Linked DNA regions of Symmachiella dynata. The protein of the gene in region 1 binds, or shares a complex with, the protein of each later gene. Links are inferred from orthologs where the notes say so. Each region holds a gene or a part of one and is shown in the gene's direction. Other genes may lie near its edges.

The links.
Region 2: the proteins of Mal52_RS01420 (region 1) and Mal52_RS18585 are in contact, whole or in part, in a crystal structure (PDB 6I1P), measured with the Thermus thermophilus proteins. The link is inferred for Symmachiella dynata from one-to-one orthologs. Residues at the interface, in WP_096411123.1 of Thermus thermophilus: Val22, Thr23, Val24, Pro25, Tyr26, Pro27, Val31, Ala32, Leu33, Phe37, Pro64, Ala65, Asn94, Met95, Leu96, Arg97, Cys98, Ile99, Phe100, Phe119, Glu120, Met121, Ala122, Asp123, Tyr124, Glu125, Tyr126, Asp128, Leu129, Lys144; in WP_096411117.1 of Thermus thermophilus: Ala56, Arg57, Asn58, Asp59, Arg62, Phe63, Ala110, Ser113, Ser114, Gly115, Gly116, Met117, Asn119, Gln125, Asn126, Asp134, Val135, Tyr136, Val137, Pro138, Gly139, Cys140, Arg143, Glu145, Ala146, Ile148, Tyr149, Ala150, Met152, Gln153.

The regions. Positions count from the first base shown.
Region 1 is NZ_CP036276.1:383,333-386,431, reverse strand. Bases 82-2,857 are described here. They hold Mal52_RS01420 (NuoI/complex I 23 kDa subunit family protein), read left to right. Parts: upstream 82-1,084; coding sequence 1,085-1,630; downstream 1,631-2,857. Other genes in these bases: Mal52_RS01410 (NADH-quinone oxidoreductase subunit A), read left to right, coding at 2,408-2,857; Mal52_RS01415 (DUF2203 domain-containing protein), read left to right, coding at 1,817-2,299; trpD (anthranilate phosphoribosyltransferase), read left to right, coding at 82-784. In the rest of the region: more of trpD, read left to right, coding at 1-81; more of Mal52_RS01410, read left to right, coding at 2,858-2,977; Mal52_RS01405 (NADH-quinone oxidoreductase subunit C), read left to right, coding at 3,035-3,099. UniProt on the Escherichia coli protein: NDH-1 shuttles electrons from NADH, via FMN and iron-sulfur (Fe-S) centers, to quinones in the respiratory chain. The immediate electron acceptor for the enzyme in this species is believed to be ubiquinone.
Region 2 is NZ_CP036276.1:4,903,688-4,906,735, reverse strand. Bases 260-2,984 are described here. They hold Mal52_RS18585 (NADH-quinone oxidoreductase subunit B), read left to right. Parts: upstream 260-1,208; coding sequence 1,209-1,760; downstream 1,761-2,984. Other genes in these bases: sufB (Fe-S cluster assembly protein SufB), read left to right, coding at 2,802-2,984; sufC (Fe-S cluster assembly ATPase SufC), read left to right, coding at 1,857-2,666; Mal52_RS18590 (helix-turn-helix transcriptional regulator), read left to right, coding at 401-1,060. Also shown: more of sufB, read left to right, coding at 2,985-3,048. UniProt on the Escherichia coli protein: NDH-1 shuttles electrons from NADH, via FMN and iron-sulfur (Fe-S) centers, to quinones in the respiratory chain. The immediate electron acceptor for the enzyme in this species is ubiquinone.

The DNA.
Region 1 (3,099 bases):
CACATGCGGGACCGGGGGCGACAAGCTACACACCTTTAATATCAGCACCGCCACGGCGATCGTCGCTGCGGCACTGGGCATCCCGGTCGCCAAGCACGGCAATCGCAGTGTGTCCAGTTCGAGCGGTTCGGCAGACGTCTTAGAAGCTTTGGGCGTAAAAGTCGACGTTCCCGTGGCGACCGTCACACAATGCCTGGATGAAATCGGCATCGGGTTTTGCTTCGCCCCGTTGATGCACGGAGCCATGAAACATGCGGCGCCAATCCGCCGGACCTTGGGGTTTCCTACGATTTTCAATCTGCTAGGACCGCTAACCAATCCGGCTCGCGCTGAATTTCAACTGCTGGGGGCCAGTCGCAACGCGACCGCTGAGATCCTGGCAGCAGCCGTTGCCCAACTAAAACGCTCGCGGGCACTGGTGGTTTGTGGCAATAACGAATTGGACGAAGTCAGCCTGTGGGGTACTACCCTGGCCTGGGAAGTGCGTGGCGAAGAGATATCGCAGCACGAATGGACAGCCGCGTCGTTTGGCGTAGACGAATGTTCAGCGGACGACCTGCGTGTGGAATCCGCTGAGGAGAGCGCCCAGGTGATTCAGGCGATTTTTGCCGCAGAACCTGGACCGCATCGAGATGTGGTCATTGCCAACGCCGCCGCGGCATTGCTGGCTGTCGGCAAAACCGAGGATCCCCTGGAAGCCGCCACAACAGCAGCAGAGGCGATCGACTCTCGCGCTGCGGAATTGGTTTTGGCGAAACTGGTCGCCATGACCAATGCGATTTGACGTCCAAAAATTGAGTCATTTGGCGGGAATTCTAGAATTTTATGCCGAGCGCGAGCACCAAGCCACAAATAGGGCGAACAGTGCCGCCAGCCAAGCCGTTCAGCAACGGGCACGGGTATTCCCGGAAATGAGAAGCGGCGCATGTGACTTGCAGCGGGACCTTCACGTCATATAATTCAAGGTGAACGACTTTCACCTGAGTTGTGAGTCGTTAGCAGCGAGTTGGTTATCAGATTGGACAGTTGGCAACTTCCCCACAAGCCAAACGGGCGGGGAAGTGATGGTAAATCGGAGTTTGTGATGCGTGAATGGTTTCGGAATATCTGGGTGGCGGTTTCAACCGTAGTCAGCGGGATGTGGGTCACGATGCGCACGATGCGTAAAACCTACGGCCGTCGAGCCTTTACGCAAGTTTACGAATACCCCGAAGTCCCGGTTCCCGTCAAAGCGCGGTATCGCGGATTTCACCGCTTCGACCTGACAACCTGCATCGGCTGCGACAAATGCGCCGCTGCCTGTCCGGTGGATTGCATTTATATCGATAAAGTTAAAAGCCCTGTCGGCAAAGGTTTTCGGATCGAAGGTTATACGATTGACTACACCAAATGCATGTTTTGTGCATTGTGTGTCGAACCTTGTCCGGTCGATTGTATCTTCATGGGGTCGAACCACGACTTGAGCAGTTACGGCCGCGACGGTTGCGTGGTGGATTATTCCAAGTTGCCATTGGAAGTCGCATGGGGACAAACTACGCTCAATCCTACGGCTGTCGCGGAATCCAAAGTGCTCTCCGAACCAGTCTGGGTCAAAGGCGAACCAAGTCCGTTTGAACCGGCGGAATCATAGTCATTTGCGAGATACGCGTTATCACTTTCCTTTCAAAACCCACACGACGGAATCGCGACACAGAAACAACGATGGCTTTCAGGTTTTGAAGCTCATCACTAAAACCGCTGCCAAGAACGAGCATGCTTTTCGTAGGACGACCTGCATGTCCGTCACAGCAGCCTATTTCATACAATTGGCCTCACCATGGATTCCACAACATTCGATGGGAAGCTCTTCACGGTGGAAGAGGCCCGCAAAACCCTACCGTTAGTTCGCGCGATCGTCGGCGACATCGTGCGTCAGGCGAAGGACGTTCGAGAACGTCAAGATCGGTTGAAGCATCTGCATCACTCGCAGGTCAAACGGTCACAAGAGAGCGACGCCGACAATCCTTATCGTGAGGAAGTTGAGCAGATCGAACAAGAACTGCGCCGCGATGAAGAAAAGTTGCAGGAGTACGTCGACGAACTGCAGGAACTTGGCGTTGAATTCAAAGACTTCGAGCGTGGTCTCGTCGATTTTCCACACATGATGGACGGCCGGGTGGTTTACCTGTGCTGGCATCTGGGTGAGGAAGAACTCGCGTACTGGCACGAAGTGGACGCCGGATTCTCCGGACGTCACTCACTTCTAGAAGACTCGCTGACAAGCGAGAAGCCGCTGGATACGCACGACGCGAGCGAATGAAACATCCGCTCGAATTTAGCAAGCGGTAAGAAATAACGACTCAGTAAAATAACGACTCGGTAACGGTGCACCGACTCCCTGGATACGTAATAAGGCAATCGCAAGACAATGACGGATTTGGTCGGACACTTTTTGATGTTCTCGCTGGTCGGCGTGATTTTTCTTTTAGCTCCGTTGCTGATCGGCCTTTTGGTTCGTCCCAATAAGCCGACGGATGAAAAAATCTCCGTCTACGAGTGCGGCGAACCGACCATCGGCACCAGCTATATTCAGTTTGACCTAAGATTTTACGTGGTCGCATTGCTGTTTATTATCTTCGACGTCGAAGTCGCCTTCTTCTTTCCCTGGGCGATGATCTTCGGCGGCTCCATGCAGCTGGCCGATGCACAACTCGATCACCGCGCCGAACTGAGCGCCAAGCTGCTCGATCAACCCGCAACCGCCGCGACGCATGAAATTTCCCGGCAAACCGCCATGGACATCGGCTTGTTGGGCGTCGGAGACATTCTCGTCTTCTTCTCCGTGCTGCTTGTCGGTTTTGCCTACGTCTGGAAACGGGGTGACTTGGATTGGGTCCGGGCCGTGGCACAAGAAATTCAAGAAAAGGCCAAGCAGGACGGCCCGCCGGTTCCCGCGCCACTCCCCATCGAGCAACGTGAACCCGCACCTGTCGCGTAGCCCCGCGTCTCTCGATTGTCTTTGCGAATTCCCTTCTTGATCAGGCAACCCGCCACGATGAATGCCACAGAAATTCATAAGCAACTTGTTGAGAAATTTGGCGACAAAATCATCGCCGTCGA
Region 2 (3,048 bases), 4.5 Mb from region 1 along the record:
AAGGGGACCGCGCTCGAACGAATATAACAGGCCCATCTTTATGAAGAAACTGTGATTGTGCCAGTCAACACACCGTGCCGTTGCTGCTGCGAGGCTCCAGTGGATTCCAAATCTCAATTGTCGAGTTACAAAACGAGGGTTTGACGGGATGATTTTGAGATAGCGATTGAAGCTTCACCTGAGTTACTCACAATATATTCGATCGCAATAATTGGAGTTGAGCCTTGGCTACTCTTGGGACGCGATTCGCTAGATTCTTATGCCAAAGACATCGATTGGGACGCCTTGATATTCTTTTTCGCATTTTTAGTTGTCAATATTACTTGAAATGTATAGGATAACGTTGTAGCGAGGGTGTATTTCCTGCCTGAGCAACGCAAATGATCGGCTGTAAATCCTTATGAAGAAAACACTTGAGAGTCAGGATCGCGAGTTTCTGGAACGGTTGCAGCGGCTCGGCTGCGGAACCGTGCAGGAGGTTTGCAAAGAGTTGGGGGTGACGGCAACCGCCGTGCGCCACCGGCTGGTTCGGCTACAGGGTTTGGGATTTGTGGGCCGTGATCTTGTCCGCGAAGGGCGCGGTCGTCCGCATCACGTTTATCGCGTCACGCAGGCGGGACAACGTGAGTTGGGGGACAATTACGGCGATTTGGCACTAGTGCTTTGGCGGGAATTGCAGAGTATCCCCGACCAAGCAGTCCGTGCTCAGGTTGAATCGCGGATCCGTGATGCGATGGTTTCGCAATACGCACATGCGGTCAACAGTCCGCAGTTGCGAGATCGCTTCCAGCAGTTGGGTGAGGTCTTAGCGAAACGCGGATATGACGTCGAAGTCGATCAATCGTCCGAGTTACCGGTACTCCGCGAAAATAACTGTCCCTACCAGGAATTGGCGGATAGCGATCGCGGGATTTGCGAAATGGAAGAAGAAGTTTTCGAAAAGGTTTTGGGTGTGCCGCTCAGGCTTTCCCAATGTTTTTTAGATGGTCATTCCTGCTGCGAATTTGAGCCGGCAGAAGTGGCTTCTCCCCCTGTTAATAACGCAGCAGATTCTCGGTAGTCCCCATGGATTGCGATAGAGGACAGAGTTGCTAAAGTGGACATAATCGGTCGGCGGTTCACAAAGACGCCGACTTGTCCTGGCTGGACACAAATGCATTGTTCAAGCCACTTTAGTTCCGTAGACATTCGAAAGTAGACAACCTCAAATGGCCTGGATCGACGAACGCTTTGAAGAAAACGTTGTGGTCACTACGTTGGAACAAGGGATGAACTGGGCGCGGCAGTCCAGTATTTGGCCCATGACGTTTGGGTTGGCTTGCTGTGCCATCGAAATGATGGCCGCTGGAGCCAGCCGATTTGACTTGGATCGGTTTGGAGCGGGTGCGTTTCGTGCAACTCCGCGTCAAGCCGACCTGATGATTGTTGCCGGCACGGTGACCCACAAGATGGCCAGCCGCGTGCGTCGACTTTACGAACAAATGCCCGACCCCAAATACGTCATCGCCATGGGCGCTTGCACGGTGGGTGGCGGTCCTTATTTCAAATATGGTTATCACGTGGTCAAGGGGGTCGATTTGGTTGTTCCGGTCGACGTCTATGTCCCCGGGTGCCCTCCGCGTCCCGAAGCCTTGTTGGAAGGCCTGATGCGGGTGCAGGATAAAATCAAAGCCAAGCGTATTGCCAAAGGGGCAATCGACGAATTGCCGGTGCCGCATCACAGTGGCCAAGTGGCGATTCCCGAAGTTCTGGAAGTCTGATTCGCCACGCCGCGAGTCACGAGCGACGAACCCTGGTTGCAACCACCAGGGACTCATGAAACCAAAAATGCTGAAAGGCAAGTTAGCGAATCCGGAATGAGCAGTTTACTGAAAATTGAAGATCTGCGGGTCAGCGTTGATGGCACTCCCATTCTTAAGGGAGTCAATCTCGACATCCGCCAAGGCGAAGTTCATGCTCTGATGGGCCCCAACGGCTCAGGGAAAAGCACACTGGCTTTCGCATTGATGGGGCATCCCAAATACGAAATCACCGGAGGCACGGTAGAAATCGACGGCGTGAACCTCGTCGATTTGGATCCGAACGAGCGGGCGCGGCTCGGTCTGTTTCTGGCATTCCAATACCCGGTAACCATCCCCGGCGTCAAAGTGGCCGACTTTTTGCGGCATGCGGTGACCAACGTCCGGAATCCGGATCGTAAAGAAGGCGAAAACCTGATTCCGATGCGGGAGTTCCGTAAGGAACTGAAAGGCAAAATGGAAGAGTTGGGCATGGATCTGGAATTCGCCCGACGCTATTTGAACGACGGTTTCTCCGGCGGCGAAAAGAAGCGGATGGAGATTCTGCAACTGGCGATGCTCAACCCCAAATTCGCGATTTTGGATGAAACCGATAGCGGGTTGGACAGCGATGCCGTTCGCGTTGTGAGCGAAGGTGTGGCTCGTCTGTCCGGCAGTACCGAGATGGGTGTGTTGATCATTACCCACCACGAACGTTTGTTGGAATTCAATACGCCGCAATTCACGCACGTGATGCTAGCGGGACGCATCGTCGAAACCGGCGACGCATCGTTGGCAGCCGAATTGCACAATCAAGGTTATGCTGGTGTCCGCGAACGTCATCCTGAAGCGGCTGCCGAAGAAGTCACTGAACAAGTTGCTGGCTGAATATCAAGTTGCTTCAAACCTGTCTGGCGCATTTGCAAATCTGAGTGTAACAGCCTCGCAAGCCAGCGCAATCGGGTTTTGAAACGGGCTTAGAAAACCGCGTGATGTTCAATTCACGCTGGGAGCGATAACGACATGACGACCGAACTCGACACACAAACCACAGCCAAGCCCGATATCGGTGAATACCAATACGGATTTCACGATTCGGAAGAGGCGTACGTCTTCAAAAGCCGTAAAGGCTTGGATAAGGAAATCGTCCGGCAAATCTCCGAGATGAAAAAAGAGCCGGAATGGATGCTCGATTTTCGGTTGCAAGCACTGGAGACATTCTTCAATAAGCCGCAGCCGGAATGGGGCGGCGATTTGTCGCAGTTGGACT